One region of the Pseudomonas sp. HP_08 genome, then DNA from elsewhere that is predicted to be linked to it. Evidence: predicted binding sites of a transcription regulator. Region 1 holds the regulator's gene; each other region holds the start of a gene.
What was found. The regulator sigma-54, encoded in region 1, starts transcription at its own class of promoters, with help from an activator protein. The targets are predictions, from matches to a motif close to ANTGGCATNNANNTTGCTNT.
Positions count from the first base shown of each region.

Region 2: the regulator sigma-54 is predicted to act here: its motif matches at 2,337-2,356, upstream of ACYAS9_RS21015 (pilin).
Region 3: the regulator sigma-54 is predicted to act here: its motif matches at 2,514-2,533, upstream of ACYAS9_RS05705 (flagellar hook-length control protein FliK).

Region 1 is NZ_JBTOQC010000001.1:332,176-337,561, reverse strand. It holds gene ACYAS9_RS01635 (superoxide dismutase) at 1-90, shown strand, start outside; partial or broken gene ACYAS9_RS01630 (ZIP family metal transporter) at 120-296, shown strand; gene ACYAS9_RS01625 (HPr family phosphocarrier protein) at 389-661, opposite strand; gene rapZ (RNase adapter RapZ) at 677-1,534, opposite strand; gene ptsN (PTS IIA-like nitrogen regulatory protein PtsN) at 1,537-2,001, opposite strand; gene hpf (ribosome hibernation-promoting factor, HPF/YfiA family) at 2,013-2,321, opposite strand; gene ACYAS9_RS01605 (RNA polymerase factor sigma-54) at 2,442-3,944, opposite strand; gene lptB (LPS export ABC transporter ATP-binding protein) at 4,101-4,826, opposite strand; gene lptA (lipopolysaccharide transport periplasmic protein LptA) at 4,827-5,372, opposite strand; gene lptC (LPS export ABC transporter periplasmic protein LptC) at 5,359-5,386, opposite strand, start outside.
Region 2 is NZ_JBTOQC010000024.1:2,688-8,073, forward strand. It holds gene ACYAS9_RS21005 (type II secretion system F family protein) at 1-477, opposite strand, end outside; gene pilB (type IV-A pilus assembly ATPase PilB) at 480-2,177, opposite strand; gene ACYAS9_RS21015 (pilin) at 2,402-2,821, shown strand; gene ACYAS9_RS21020 (cupin domain-containing protein) at 3,033-3,380, shown strand; gene gabP (GABA permease) at 3,654-5,054, shown strand; gene ACYAS9_RS21030 (hypothetical protein) at 5,077-5,386, opposite strand, start outside.
Region 3 is NZ_JBTOQC010000004.1:139,627-145,012, reverse strand. It holds gene fliM (flagellar motor switch protein FliM) at 1-388, opposite strand, end outside; gene fliL (flagellar basal body-associated protein FliL) at 399-899, opposite strand; gene ACYAS9_RS05705 (flagellar hook-length control protein FliK) at 1,131-2,477, opposite strand; gene ACYAS9_RS05700 (Hpt domain-containing protein) at 2,587-2,916, opposite strand; gene ACYAS9_RS05695 (ATP-binding SpoIIE family protein phosphatase) at 2,983-4,704, opposite strand; gene ACYAS9_RS05690 (STAS domain-containing protein) at 4,708-5,010, opposite strand; gene ACYAS9_RS05685 (class I SAM-dependent methyltransferase) at 5,222-5,386, shown strand, end outside.

The DNA of each region.
Region 1 (5,386 bases):
CAGAACCGCCGTGCCGAATACATCGGTGCGTTCTACAACGTCATCAATTGGGATGAAGTTGCCAAGCGTTATGCCGCTGCGCTGGCCTGATCAACCAGGTGGATAATCCAGGGTATTTTATGCGTTCACCCATACGGTCAGCCCGCAGTGTGCGTATGTTTCGTCTGGCCTTTGGCAGTCTGTTGCTGCTGGCCGGCATGGTCTTGCTGGTGGCTCAGGCGCTGGCCTGGCTTGATCTGGAGCCTTGTGTGTTGCGGGCTCTGGAAGAAGGTGCGACCTGCGCCCTGGGGTTGGCTTCAAGCTGATCGTGTGCGCTACCCGCATTAAAAAAGGGGCTACCTGACAAACAGGGCCCCTTTTTTAGTGCCGGTCAATTCAGGTGGCGCGGTTACTCGCCCTCATCGAACTTGTTGTTGATCAACTCGACCAGGCCATCCAGTGCCTGTTCGGCGCTCTCGCCTTCGGTAGACAGATGAAGCTCGGTGCCTTTGCCGGCAGCGAGCATCATGACGGCCATGATGCTTTTACCGTCGACCAGGCTTTCCGGTGTGCGTCCGACCCGGATCTGGCAGGGAAACTTGCCGGCCACGCCGACAAACTTGGCGGCGGCCCGGGCGTGAAGGCCGAGTTTGTTGATGATGGTGATTTGACGAGCGGGCATCGCAGTTGAAATCCTTCAGCTGAGGTCGCGGTGGCGAACCTGAACGTTCTTGAGTGATTGTTGCAGGACCTTGCCCAGGCGCTCGGTCAGATAGACCGAACGGTGATGTCCGCCGGTGCAGCCGATGGCGATGGTCACGTAGGAGCGGTTGCTGGCGGCAAAGCGTGGCAGCCATTTGTTGAGGTATGTGAAGATGTCCTGAAACATTTCTTCGACGTCAGGCTGGGCTGCCAGGTATTCCATCACCACCGGATCAAGGCCCGAGTGGTCGCGCAGCTCGGGCTTCCAGTAAGGATTGGGCAGGCAACGGACATCGAAGACCAGGTCGGCATCCACCGGCATGCCGCGCTTGAAGCCGAACGACTCGATGAGAAAGGCGGTGCCGGGCTCCGGTCGGTTCAGCAGGCGCAACTTGATGGTGTCACGCAGCTGGTACAGGTTCAGGTGGGTCGTGTTGATCTTGAGGTCGGCCAGATCGATGATCGGCCCCAGCAGCAGGCTCTCGTCACGAATGGCTTCGGCCAGCGAGCGCTGCGCATTGCTGAGTGGGTGACGCCGCCGGGTTTCGGAGAAGCGCTTGAGCAAGGTGGCGTCGTCGGCGTCCAGGTACAACACATCGCACTGGATGTGCCGCGCGCGGACTTCGTCGAGCATTTGCGGGAATCGGGTCAGGTGGCTGGGCATGTTGCGTGCATCGATCGACACGGCCAGCAGCGGTTCTGCCTGCTCGCTATTGAGCAGGGCGCGCTCGGCCAGTTCCGGCAGCAGGCCGGCTGGCAGGTTGTCGACGCAATAGAAGCCGTTGTCTTCCAGAACGTCCAGCGCAGTGCTCTTGCCTGAGCCTGAGCGGCCACTGACGATGATCATGCGCATGCTCAACGGCCTTTGAGTTCTTCCAGTACGGACTGGTAAAGGTCTTCACTGCTTTGCGCGCTGCGCAGGCGTTCGCGCACATCGCTACGGTCAAGCATGCCGGCAATCTGGCTGAGCAGCTTCAGATGCTCGTCGGTGGCCGCTTGCGGTACCAGCAGAACGAACAGCAGGTCGACTGGCGCGCCATCGATGGCATCGAAATCGACCGGTTTCTCAAGGCTCAATACTGCGCTGATAGGCGACTGGCAGGCCTCGAGACGACAGTGGGGAATAGCGATACCGTTACCGAAGCCGGTCGAGCCGAGTTTTTCACGGTTCACGAGCTTTTCGAACACGTCTTGCGCGTCCAGCTCGGGCACTTCGCGGCCGATCAGATCGGCGATCTGCTCCAGCACGCGTTTTTTGCTGCCTCCCGGCACGTTCACGAGGGAACGGCCGGGGGTCAGTATGTTTTCAAGTTGAGTCATGGATTGGTTTGTTAGCGAGCGGTCGCACCCTTGAGGATGCTTTGCTGCTTTTCCTTGTGCTTGAGCAATTGTCTGTCGAGCTTGTCGGTGAGCAGGTCGATGGCCGCGTACATATCGTCATGTTCGGCGTTGGCAACGACCTCCCCACCATGAATATGCAGGGTGGCTTCGATTTTCTGCTTCAGTTTCTCGACCGTCATCGTGACCTGGACGTTGGTAATCTTGTCGAAATGCCCTTCAAGCTTCTTGAGTTTGAGCTCCACATACTCACGAAGGGGCTTGGTCACTTCCAGGTGATGTCCACTGATATTAACTTGCATACAGCTCTCTCCTTTGCCAGTGCATAAGAGGCAGGTCGGTGACCTGCCGCTGGAACGCTGTGGCCTGACACAGGCGGGCGGCGTGAGCTCTGGTGCGCTGCCCTGCAAGTGCCTCGTCCGCTACATCAGCCGCTTGCGCTCGCTGGATGGCGCTATCCCCAGGGATTCGCGGTACTTGGCGACTGTGCGACGGGCGACTTGAATGCCTTGTGCCTCCAGTAAACCAGCGATCTTGCTGTCGCTCAATGGCTTTTTCTGATTTTCCGCGGCGACCAGTTTCTTGATGATTGCGCGGATGGCCGTGGATGAGCATTCACCGCCTTCGGAGGTGCTGACGTGGCTGGAAAAGAAGTATTTCAGTTCGTATATGCCGCGCGGGGTGTGCATGAACTTCTGGGTGGTGACCCGCGAAATGGTCGATTCGTGCATGCCCACCGCTTCGGCGATGTCATGCAATACCAGAGGTTTCATGGCCTCGTCGCCATATTCGAGAAAACCGCGCTGATGCTCGACGATCTGGGTGGCAACCTTCATCAGGGTTTCATTGCGGCTTTGCAGGCTCTTGATGAACCAGCGCGCCTCTTGCAGCTGATTGCGCATGAAGGTGTTGTCGGCACTGGTGTCGGCGCGGCGCACAAAGCCTGCGTATTGCGGGTTGACCCGCAGGCGCGGCACCGCTTCCTGGTTCAGCTCGACCAGCCAGCGCTCGCTGTCCTTGCGCACGATGACGTCGGGCACGACATATTCCGGCTCGCTGGACTCGATCTGTGAGCCAGGGCGCGGGTTGAGGCTCTGGACCAGTTCGATGATCTGGCGCAGATCATCTTCCTTGAGCTTCATGCGCCGCATCAGCTGTGCGTAGTCGCGCCCGCCCAGCAGGTCGATATAGTCGGTGACCAGGCGCTGGGCTTCGCTCAGCCATGGTGTGCTGGCGTGCATCTGCCGCAGTTGCAGCAGCAGGCATTCGCTAAGGGAGCGGGCAGCGATGCCGGCAGGCTCGAATTGCTGGATGCGATGCAGTACGGCCTCGATCTCGTCGAGTTCGATGTCCAGTTCGGGATCGAAGGCTTCAAGCAGCTCTTCCAGCGACTCTTCCAGATAACCCTGGCTATTGATGCAGTCGATCAGGGTGACGGCGATGAGGCGATCGGTGTCGGACATCGGTGCCACATTGAGCTGCCACAGCAGGTGGCTTTGCAGGCTTTCGCCGGCAGAGGTGCGCGTGGTGAAGTCCCACTCGTCGTCGTCACTGCTTGGCAGGCTGCTGGCGCTGGTCTGGTAAATGTCTTCCCAGGCGGTATCGACGGGCAGCTCGTTGGGGATGCGCTCGTTCCATTCGCCGTCTTCAAGGTTGTCCACGGTGGGCGCGGATGATTCCTGATAGGTCGGTTCCTGGGTTTCGCGTTCGCTGTTGGGCTTGTTCTCGACATTGTCCGCCATAGGGTCGGAATTATCGAAGTCGTCGCCTTCTTCCTGGCGTTCAAGCATAGGGTTGGATTCCAGAGCCTCCTGGATCTCCTGTTGCAGGTCCAGGGTCGACAACTGGAGTAAGCGGATAGCCTGTTGCAGCTGCGGTGTCATCGTCAGCTGCTGGCCCATTCTCAAGACTAGCGATGGTTTCATGGCAGAGGCTCAACACCTTCATTCGCCGGCGCACGTGCGCCGTCCACTACAGGGCGCCTGAGCGCCGCCTTTTATAAGCAAGTTATATGCCTGAAATTGAAGCGCTTGCCTAGAGCGCCACGACAAATAATCCGCTGTCAACGGTCATTGTGATGGCTAGAGGCGGAACTCGTGGCCGAGGTAGACCTCTTTCACCAGCTGGTTAGCCAGAATGGTCTCTGAATCGCCTTCAGCGATCAGTTGCCCGTCGTTGACGATGTAGGCGGTTTCGCAGATATCCAGGGTTTCACGGACGTTGTGGTCAGTGATAAGCACGCCAATGCCCTTGGACTTCAGGTGATGAATGATCTGCTTGATGTCGCCGACCGAAATCGGGTCGACCCCGGCAAAGGGTTCGTCCAGCAAGATGAACTTCGGCGCAGTGGCCAGGGCGCGGGCAATTTCCACGCGGCGCCGTTCACCGCCGGACAGGCTCATGCCCAGGCTGTCGCGGATATGGGTGATATGGAATTCCTGCAAGAGGTTTTCCAGCTCTTTGCGGCGCGCGGCGCCGTCGAGCTCCTTGCGGGTTTCGAGGATGGCCATGATGTTGTCGGCCACGGTCAGCTTGCGAAAGATCGAGGCTTCCTGGGGCAGATAGCCGATGCCGGCGCGCGCGCGGCCGTGCATGGGCTGGTGGCTGACATCCAGGTCGTCGATCAGTACACGGCCTTGATCGGCCTGTACCAGGCCGACGATCATGTAGAAGCACGTGGTTTTGCCGGCACCGTTGGGGCCCAGCAAACCGACGATCTGGCCACTGTCGATGGACAGGCTGACATCGCGAACCACCTGGCGGTTCTTGTAACTCTTGGCCAGGTGCTGGGCTTTAAGCGTTGCCATTTACTCGGCCTTCTGCGGCTGTTCGGTTTTCTTTTTCGGCTGGATGACCATGTCGATCCGTGGCCGCGGTGTGGTCACCTGGCTGCCGGTGGCGCGACCCGCGCTGACGATCTGGCGCACGGTGTCGTAGACGATCTTCTCGCCTTCGGAGGTGTTGCCATCGTTGATCACCTTGGCCTTGTCGATCAGGACGATGCGATCTTGTGCCGCGTAGTACTGGATCGTGACCGCGTAGGCCTGAACGATAGGCTTGGTGGTCGAAGGCTTCTGCTCGTAATAGGCCAGGTTGCCGACCGAGGTGAAGACATCGACTTCGCCCTGGGCGTTACGCGTGATGGTCACGGTGTTGCCGGTGATCTTCATCGAGCCCTGGGTGATGATGACATTGCCCTTGTAGGTGGCAATGCCTTTCTTGTCATCGAGCTGCGCGTCGTCTGACTGGATATGAATCGGCTGGTCACGGTCTGTCGGCAGAGCCCAGGCGCTCGCGCTTCCCAGTACTGCGCCCAGGCCGAGCAAGAAAGGAAGAGTTTTAACGAGACTCATACTGTCCTCTTACG
Region 2 (5,386 bases), on a different contig from region 1:
TTTCTCTTTGTAGGTGGCCACGCGGTCCAGCAGGCTTTCCAAAGCACCGGCTTGCTCACCGGCATCTACCAGGTTGCAAAACAAGTCATCGAAATAATCAGGTTTACCTCTCAGTGCTGTAGCGAAGCTGTTGCCCGAGGCAACTTGCTGTTTCAAGTCGTTGACCAAAACGCGCATGGCCGGTTTATCTGTACCTTCGCTGATGATATCGAAGGATTGCAGCAGCGGCACGCCAGCTTTCATCATGGTCGCCATCTGGCGCGAGAAAAAGGCGATATCCAGCGGTTTGATCTTCTTGCCCTTGCCGAAAATCGAAACCGCTTTTTTGCGTACCTTGGTCGGATTTATGCCTTGCTTTCGGAGCTGTGCTTTGATCAAAGCAAGATTATGGCCGCTCAACTCGCCGCTGACCTTGGCGCCCTTACGATCAATCCCTTCCCATGTGAACAGACTGACTTTAGCTACTTTGTTGGCCATGCTTAATCCTTGGTAACCCGGTTGACTTCTTCCAGGCTGGTAATGCCTTGCATGGCTTTTATCAGGCCCGACGCACGCAGGTCATTGAAGCCGTCTTTACGCATCTGTTCGGAAATATCCAGGGAATTTCCTTCTTCCATGATGATTCGTTCGAGTTGTGGCGTTTTCTTCACCACTTCGTAGATACCAACGCGGCCCTTGTAACCCCCATTGCAGTTATCACAGCCTGTTGGCGTATACAGTTTGAACGTGCCTAGGCGAGCCTCGGGAAAACCTTCCTTGAGTAGAGTTTCGTGCGGGATTTCAACTTCCTTCTTGCAGTGAGGGCATAATTTTCGCGCCAAACGCTGAGCAATGATCAGGTTAATGGCAGTGGCGATGTTAAACGCCGCTACCCCCATATGGTGCAGGCGGGTCAGGGTTTCTGCCGCGCTATTGGTGTGCAGTGTGGACAATACCAGGTGGCCGGTCTGTGAGGCCTTGATGGCAATCTCGGCAGTTTCCAGGTCACGGATCTCACCCACCATGATTACGTCGGGATCCTGACGCAGGAAGGCGCGAAGTGCTTGGGTGAAGTCCATGCCTTGGCGTGGGTTTACGTTGACCTGATTGATGCCTTCCAGGTTTATTTCCACCGGATCCTCAGCCGTTGAAATATTGATATTCACGGTATTGAGGATATTCAGACCGGTGTACAGCGATACGGTTTTACCGGAACCGGTAGGGCCTGTGACCAGAATCATGCCTTGGGGTTGTTTCAGCGCTTCCAGATATAAAACTTTCTGTTCCGGCTCATAACCCAACGCATCAATACCCATCTGGGCACTGGTAGGGTCAAGAATCCGCATCACAATCTTCTCGCCCCACAGTGTGGGCAAGGTGTTCATTCGAAAGTCGATGGCCTTGTTATTTGAAATCCTCAGTTTGACGCGGCCGTCTTGAGGTTTGCGTCGCTCCGAAATATCGAGGCTGGCCATGACCTTCAGGCGTGCTGCAATACGTCCAGCCAAGTGGATCGGTGGCCTGGCGGCTTCATGCAGAATGCCGTCAGTGCGAAAGCGGACCCGAAAGACTTTTTCATAGGGTTCAAAGTGCAAGTCCGAAGACCCCATGCGAATGGCATCCAGTAGCATCTTGTTGACGAACCGCACTACCGGCGCATCGTCGGCGTCATCCTTGGCGTTAAGGGAGGTTTCCTTGGATGTATCGACCGGCTCAATATCCAGGCCCAGGTCCACATCAGACATGTCTCCCATACCTGTACCGGTATCGAAGAACTTGTCGATGGCGCTGGCTAGCTTGTCGTCTTCGACCAGAATAGCTTCGGTGTTGAGCCCTGTACTGAACTGGATATCAGTGACAGCTTGGTGATTGGTAGGGTCTGAGACACCGATGAAAAGTTTGTTGCCACGCCGCCAAAGAGGCAGAGCGTGGTGCTGGCGTACCAGCTTTTCGCTGACCAGCCCCTTCGGCTGAATTTCCTTGTCGAGGCTGGCAAGGTCAAAAAAAGGTACACCGAATTGATCGGAAGCTACTTCAGCCAGCGTCAGGCTATGTACCAGGCGATTTTGGACCAGATAGGTGACGAGCGAGACCTTGTCGCGGCGTGCCTGTTGGTAGGCCTGTTGGGCCGCTTTTTCGGTTAACAACTCGGCTACGACCAATTGCTTGGCCAGACCGCTAAGGACGACATCAGACATAAAACCACCAGACACAGACATTAGGTCGGTTATAGCGCAGTCGGGCTGTGCTGCCAAATGAGGATGTAGTATGTGACAAAATTTGTCAGTTTATACTCAGCCTTGAAAGCTTTTTGAGAGTCGTCCACATCCCGTCTCGAGGTTTTTCACGGCGTGTGTCTTGGCATGCTCTGTGCTCTAGCTTTCGGTAAGGCCCTTAAAATTGACGCCTGGGAGAAGTAGTTATGAATGCACAGAAAGGTTTTACTCTGATCGAACTGATGATCGTCGTAGCCATCGTTGGTATCTTGGCCGCTGTTGCGATTCCTCAATACAAAGATTACACAACCAAAGCTCGCTTTTCAGAGGTTGTATCGGTAGGTAATACTTACCAGGCTGCCGTGGCTGCCTGCATTGCTGATAAAGGATCGAAAACGGGTTGTGATTTAGCCACCAACGGTATTCCTGATACTCAAGCCACAACCTATGTAAAGAGTGTTGGGGTTAAAGACGGGACAATTACGGTCACCCCTACGGCTGCCATTAATGAAAAATCCACTCTGGTACTCGTCCCGGATAACGCTGGTGGTGGTGCATTGACTTGGGCCAAAACTGGCAGCGGTTGCCTGACAGCTCAAGACAGCCAACCCATTCTGTGTAAGTAATCTGTTTGCGCTTTTAGGGTTAGCTGTCTTTCATTGAGAAACCTAATTCCTCAAGATTTTACAAGGAGCCCGTAATCTTACGGGCTCTTTGCATTTTCCGATGCGCATGCTTTGGCGTTAACGGAATATTGAATGTCGACCCCAGACATTACCCTTACACCCCAACCCCATACCCTGCGGTGACAATTCTCCATCACCCAGGCCCTTCTCCATGAGCAACCCCCCAATCACCGTCCTGCGCGACACCACCCCACTCCCCGTTGTCGATGCCTGCAAATGGGAGCGCATCGAAGGCGAGCCGCACACCGTTAACCTCAACGCCTACACCTCCGATGACGGCTCAAAGATCATGGGTACCTGGATCTGTACGCCGGGTAAATGGCGCGTCGAGTATGTGAAGTGGGAATACTGCGATTTCCAGGAAGGCTATTGCATCATCACCCCTGATGGTCAGGAGCCGATTCACTTGAAGGCCGGTGATAAGTTCATCGTCGAAGTGGGCATGAAAGGCACCTGGGAAGTGGTCGAGACCGTGCGTAAGTATTTCGTGTTTGCCTGACAGCTTTTAGCTTCTTCTCTTCGTTCCACCTCACCTTTGTGGTCGCGGCGTAAGCCCCGGCCATTTTTTTGTGGTGCGCAATCTCATGTCGCGATTGAGTTCGGTACGCGACGTCCTCGGGCAATTAACCGTAGGCACCCCAACGGTAAGGTGGCGATGCGTTTTTCATCGGCGTGCGCTGGCGTGGTGTGAGTGTGCAACAGCGTGTAAGGTGCGCCGCCTCCAGAGTGTGCAATTAGCACTTGCCGTCAGAAAAAGAGAAGAACAAGCACGATGATCAGCCCCGATTCCAGTGGTCAATTGGCGCAAGGCTTCAAACCGCGTCACGTCACGATGCTCTCGATTGCCGGCATTATCGGCGCCGGTCTGTTTGTCGGCTCCGGGCATGCCATCGCCGCGGCAGGGCCGGCCACGATTCTTTCCTACGCCTGTTCCGGCCTGTTGGTGGTGCTGGTGATGCGCATGCTTGGGGAGATGGCGGTCGCCAATCCGGACACCGGGTCGTTCTCCACGTATGCCGATCAAGCCATTGGGCCGTGGGCGGGGTTTACCATTGGTTGGTTGTACTGGTGGTTCTGGGTGTTGGTGATTCCCATCGAGGCGCTGGCGGCGGGGCATGTGCTTAATCAATGGTTTCCACAGGTCGATGCCTGGTTGTTTGCGTTGCTGTCGATCATTTTGCTGGCGGCCACCAACTTGTTCAGTGTCGCCAAGTACGGTGAGTTCGAGTTCTGGTTTGCGTTGTTCAAGGTCGCGGCGATTATCGGTTTTATCAGCCTGGGTTTTGCCGTGTTGCTGGGTTGGTTGCCGGGGCGTGAAGTCAGTGGCTTGAGCAAGTTGATGGAGAACCACGGCGGTTTTGCGCCGAATGGTTATTCGGCGGTGATCGGTGCGTTCATCACGGTGATGTTCAGTTTTATCGGCACTGAGGCGGTGACTATCGCGGCGGCGGAATCCAGTCACCCGGCGAAGAACATTGCCCGGGCGACGCGCTCGGTGATCTGGCGCATTGGTGTGTTTTATATCCTTTCGGTGTTCGTGATTATCTCGGTGGTGCCGTGGAACGACCCGCAACTGGCGGTGGTGGGTTCTTATCAGCGGGCGCTGGAGATCATGAACATTCCCTTCGCCAAGTTTCTGGTCGATGTCGTGGTACTGGTCGCGGTCGGCAGTTGCATGAACTCTTCGATCTATATCTCTTCACGCATGCTGTATTCGTTGGGCAAGCGCGGTGAGGCGCCGGCCGCTGTGCGGGTGACATCAAAGGTCGGTGTACCGCGTACGGCGGTGTTTGCCAGTACGATTCTGGGGGCGGTGATTACGGTGGTCAGTTATTTCGCGCCTGCCGGGTTGTTCGAGTTTCTGCTGGCCAGTTCCGGGGCTATTGCGTTGCTGGTGTATCTGGTGATTGCGGTCTCGCAGTTGCGCATGCGCCGGATGCTGACCCGGCAGAACGCTGAAATCGCGCTGCCGATGTGGCTGTTTCCATGGCTGACGTATGCGGTGATCATTTTTATCTCGGCGGCGTTGGTGGTGATGATGATTACGCCGGAGCATCGGGCGGAGATTACGTCGACGATTGGCTTGGCGCTGGTGATTTCGTTTATCGGGATTGTGATGGCGCGACGGCATGGGCGGCGCGATGCGCAGAGTGGAGCGGTTGAGGGGGCTTGAGCCGTAAATGCAGTTTCCGGCTTCAGCGACCAGGAAAGCACAGCCGGCGCTTTTCCTTGCAATCCTTCTGCGCTTTCGTCTGGTATTTATCGTTCTGTTTGTCGTCGTTTTTGGGGGGGAACGATGTGATCGAGGAGGTGCTTTCCTTCGTGCCGTACTCGCACAGCGCGTAGCCATCGGAGAAACCCAGGGAATACTCGGCCTGGTAGCGGGCCGGGATCTTCTCGTTGCTGCTGTCGTATTGGCCTCCCTTGCGCTTGGCTTCACAGCCCGAATGGTAGCCGGCGCTATAAGGGTTATAAGGCTCTACATCCCATGGCATCTTGATGCGC
Region 3 (5,386 bases), on a different contig from region 1:
AGTTGTCCACCAGCTTGAACACCAGCTTGGCGTCAAGAATGAACAACGCGGTGCCGCGCAGCGGCTTGATCTTGGCCAGGTTGAGGCTGGTCGGGACGTACAGCGAATGCACGTACTCGCCGAACTTCATTACCTGCACGCCGCCCACCGCCACATCCGCCGAGCGGCGCAGCAGGTTGAACATGCTGATGCGGGTGTAGCGGGCGAACCGCTCGTTGATCATTTCCAGCGTCGGCATGCGTCCGCGGACGATCCGGTCCTGGCTTGTCAGGTCGTAGGTCTTGACGGTGCCGGGTTCGGCAACGTTGTCGGTCTCGACCATGCCATCGTCCACGCCATGCAGCAGCGCATCGATCTCATCCTGGGACAGCAGGTCTTGCACGGCCATGTCGTGGATCCTACTGCAATACGAAGTTAGTGAAGAGCAACTGCTCGATGACCGTCTTGCCGAGTTCTTTCTGGGCCACTTCCTGAATGCTGGCCGTCGCCTTCTGGCGCAGCATTTCCATGCCCACCGGCGTGGTCAGCGAATCGAAGGGGATGCCGGCAAACAGCAGCACCAGATTATTGCGAATGGTCGGCATGTGGACTTTCAAGGCCTCCATGTCGGCGGCACTGCGTGCCAGCATGGTAATGCTCACCTGCATGTAGCGCTGGCGGCCGTTGACATTGAAGTTGACCACGAACGCAGGCGTCATGGCCTCGAACACGGCGGGCTGTTTGGTATTGGCCTGCGCGGCAGCGGCGGCCGGGTCCGGCTTGGGCTCGGACTTGTGCATCAAGAACCAGGTGGCGCCCACCGACAAACCGATGGCCAGGATCAAGCCCACGACACCGAGGATGATGAGCTTGAGTTTCTTTTTCGAGCCGGGCTCTTTGACTGCTTCGGTCTGCGCCATGCCAATAATCCGTCACTATTCAGGGGGTTCACTGTTACGTGACAGAGGCCGAGCAAAGGTTATGCCAGATTGGAACACATTGGCGGGTGCAGGAGCGCGCCCTGCCCGCGACCGGCTGCGTTAGCAGTCGTAAATTTTGGCGTTTCCGAAATTTTGCGAGCGCTAGCGCACTCGGTCGCGGGCGAGCGCGCTCCTACGGGGGTGCAGATCAGGGGTTCGATACACACGGGGTCAGGCGTAGTAATCGATCTCGCTGCTGCCGATGACCCGCTGAACCGGCTGGCTGGTGGCGACGGCAGGTTCGGTGCTGTTGCTTTCAAGTCCGTCACTGATGCCTGAATCGCTGCGTGAGCTGCCACGCTGGGCACGGCTGGCCTGTTCCTGGGCTTGTTGCTGAGCCTGTTGTTGCGACTGGTCGGAGACATTGACGTCAACCTGGCCCAGGCCCTGCTGCTGGAACGACTCGCGCAGGCGAATCATCTGGCTTTCAAGTGCATCACGCACACCGAGGTGCGCGCTGACGAATGTCACCTGGGTCTGCTGGTCCGGCGCCATATTGACGCGAATGTCCAGGCGGCCCAGTTCGGCCGGTTCCAGTTTGATTTCTGCCGATTTTAGGTTCTGGCTCGAGAGGTACATCACGCGCTCGACGATGCCTTCGCTCCAGCCGCTCTGATGCATGGCCAGTGGCTGGTTGATCACCGGCGTAGTCACGGCTGCAGTGCGGGCGGGTTGCGCGGCCTGGCTCAACGCTGCCAGGCGCTCGGCAAAATTATCCACCCGCGTATCGCCGGCGGCGGCTTTGACATCTTTCAATCCGTCGTCCAGCAGGCCGGCCAGCGATTTCTCGCTCCCTTCAGAGCCGCCCTCGCCCAGGTCCTGATCGCCTTGCAGGCTCGCCAGGTTATTGACGATGTTCTGCGCATCCGCCACTTCACCATCGACCAGCGCGCCGTTCTGAGCGGTGGACGCCTGAGTCGCCGGCGCCGCAGGCGTGCGGCTGCGGCCGGTGGCGCTTTCCAGCGCAAACTGCAAGGCATGCAAACCTTCGAGCGCGTCGGCTTCAGGGTCGAATGCTTCGTCGACGGCCGCATCGGTAGCGGCACTTGCCGGCGGCACGGTCAAAGGCACCAATGGCACCTGCCCCGCCTGCGCATTGGCGACCAGCGCCTGGCCGGCCTGATCGACGGTGCTGCCGGCGCTGTTCTGTGCGGCGCTGTCGTCGCCCTTGTCAGCCGAATGATCCTGATCGTTTGCCTGCACCACCTTGTCGGCAGGCAAGTCATTGCCGCTTTCGGCAACCGAGGACTTGTCATCGGCAACCTCTGGCGCCTGGTCAGGCTTGTCCTTGCCGGCCACCGATTTGCTTTTGTCCGCTACGCTTTTGTCGCGAGCCGCGTTGGGCTGCACATCGCGCTCGGCCTTGGGCGCTTCGCGGGATTCGCGATTGAACACCTTGGAGAAGCCGGAAGCGCCGTCCTTGCCGATCTCAGCAGACTTGGACAAATGGCTGGCGGCACTGGACTTGGCCGTGGTCGCCGCATTGGTCTGGAGTAATACATTGGGGGCAAGGGACATTCGAATCTCCGCATCAGACAGCACAATGACATTGCACCAGCAAGATGCGGGCCATCTCACACATCGACGTAAACGGTGCGCACGGTGCCCGGGCTGCAACAGCGGTCGATCAGGTTTGTCCGATGAAGGTCTGGCGCTCGGCGTCGAATAACCGGCGGATGGTCAGGTACTCGATGTCGATCGAGCGAACCAGGTCTTCCAGGCCTTCGACCGCCTGGCGGCGGGTCTGGTCTTCAAGCTGACGGCACAGGTCCGACAACCGCACCGCGCCCATATTGCTGCTGCTGCCCTTGAAGCTGTGGGCTGCCAGCCCAAGCTCGACCAGGTCCAGCGAGGTGCCACCCACGCGAGTCGCGTGTACGCTCTGGCGCAACAGGGCCATACGCAGGTCCGAGTCCTTGAGAAAGACATCGATCAGCGTCAGGTATTCGTCTTCCATGACCTCTTGCAAGGTCGTCAACACACTGTAATCCACATGAACGGCCGCCACTTGCTCACTCCTTGATCAAGAAACCGGGGGCAAGTATGCCACTACCCCCCATGAAAACTCCACGCAAACCGCCCGACCATTGTCCGACCAGTTCGCTTCACTGCACAGCGAACGGACCAGCCTGAGACCACGACCACATAACCCGTCGACCGAAGGGGCGCGGGTCAACACATCCTGTACGTCAAAACCTTTGCCGCTGTCCTGCATATTGATGATCAACACGCCGCCTTCGGCACTGGCGCGAACTTGCAGTTGCAGATTGATAAAGCCGCTCTGCAACTGCTCAAGGCGCTGGGTACGCTCTTGATAATAGCGGGCAAATCCGGACGCATCCTGTTTCAGGCGTGAATCGAGGCCCAGCACCCCATGTTCCAGCGCATTGCTGTATAGCTCGGCCAGAACGCTATAAAGCGCCCCGCTCTGATCGCGCAGCCCGTGCACCTCCAGCAACAGCTGGAGAATGTAGGGCAAGGGGTTGAAGGTCTTCAGCGTCGAGGCACGAAACTCGAAGTTTGCCGACCAGTCCAGCGGGCTTGCCGGGCCGCCCTCCGAACGGGTCGCTGGCGGCACACTGTCGCCGTCCTGCAGCGAGGCACTGATTTCCAGCATGCTGACATCGTCACGCGCTCGGCCACCGAATTCATTCAGCGCCTCAAGGATTTCTTCGATCAACCGCGCAGGCTCACGGTTGGCCGCCAGCACTTCGCACAGCCGCCGCGTCCCAAACAGACGCTCCTGAGCGTCGCGGGTGTCCATCACGCCGTCGGAAAGCAGAAAGATCCGGTCGCCCGGCGCCAGCGGCAACACTTCAGTGCTCTCGTCAAAGGCGCTGGCCGGCAATATGCCCAACGGCAGGTGCCGTGACGGTAACGGCTCGAAGCCGCCACCGGCGTGCAACAGATAACCGTCAGGCAGGCCACCATTCCACATCTCGACTTGCTGCTGCTTGAAGTCGATGCACAGCAAGGTCGCGCAGCAGAACATGCCCACCGGCAGGATGCGCTTGAGCTTGGCATTCATCTCGCGCAGCATTTCCGGCAAGCCATAGCCCTTGGCAGTCATGCCATAGAACACCTCGGCCAGCGGCATCGCCCCCACCGCGGCCGGCAAGCCATGGCCGGTGAAGTCACCGAGAAACACATACATGTGCCCGGCAGGCGCCCAGGCCGCCAGCATCAAGTCACCGTTGAACAGCGCATACGGCGATTGCAGGTAGCGGATATTCGGCGCATCCAGGCAACCGGAGTGTGCCACCTGGTCAAACACTGCCTTGGCCACCCGCTGCTCGTTGAGCATGTGCTCGCGATGACTGGCCAACTGGTCGCGCTGGCGCAGCACGGTTTCCTGCAACTGGCGCAGGCGGTTCATGGCGTTGATCTTGGCCGCCAGTACCAGCGGGTTGAATGGCTTGGCGATGAAGTCGTCACCACCGGCATCCAGACAACGCGCCAGCGCTTCGCCTTCAGTCAGGGAGGTCAGGAAAATGATCGGTACCAGCGACTCGCCGGCCAGCAGCTTGATTTGCCGCGCCGCCTCGAAGCCGTCCATCACCGGCATCAGCGCATCCATCAATACCAGGTGCGGCTGTTGAATGCGGTACAGCTCAAGCGCCTCGGCGCCATTGGCGGCAATCAGCGCCTGATGCCCCTGCCGCGCGATCAGGCTCGACAACAGCAAGCGGTCGCTGGGGCTGTCGTCCGCGATCAGAATGCGCAGGCTGTGCGGGTCTGCCTGCAAGACTCAGCTGACCTGAAACAGTTTGGAGAAGTTGGAAATGGTCAGGATCTTGATCACATCCGGCGTGCAGTTGACCAGTTTCACAACCGCCTTTTCGCCGCCGGCATGGTCGCGCAACAACAGCAACATGCCTAACGCCGAACTGTCCAGATAATGGGTGCCGCGCAGATCGACGACATAATCGAGATCGGCAGGATGGTTCTGGTAAGCGGCGCGAAACGCCTGATGGGATGCAAAATCGAAGCGCCCTTCAACGAGCAGGGTTACCTGTCGGCCATCCGGGGAACGCTCGGAAGTGACGGTCATAAGGCCTCCTGTAATGTCTCACCGATAAGACACAGCCTAGACCATCTGAAAAATGTCGCCTCCGCTTTACTCTATTAACTTGCAGGAAGCGCATCACCCAACTTAAATAGCAACACCCCCTGTTAATGCCCCCCACGGATGCAAAGAGAATGAGACAACCCTACTCATACCCTCTGTCGTTACATCACCTTTACTCGGACAGAGAACATCCATGCCCTCAGCACACAGCCAATGCCCCGTCTGCCAGACCCAGCTTTCACCCGGACATCAGCCTTGGCACTTCAGGTGCAAAAATTGTCATTATGAAGGCGTCGACCTTCGACCTGTTATTAACAGCGCTGCAAACACCCTGATTGATGAAGCCTCTCGTGAAGCC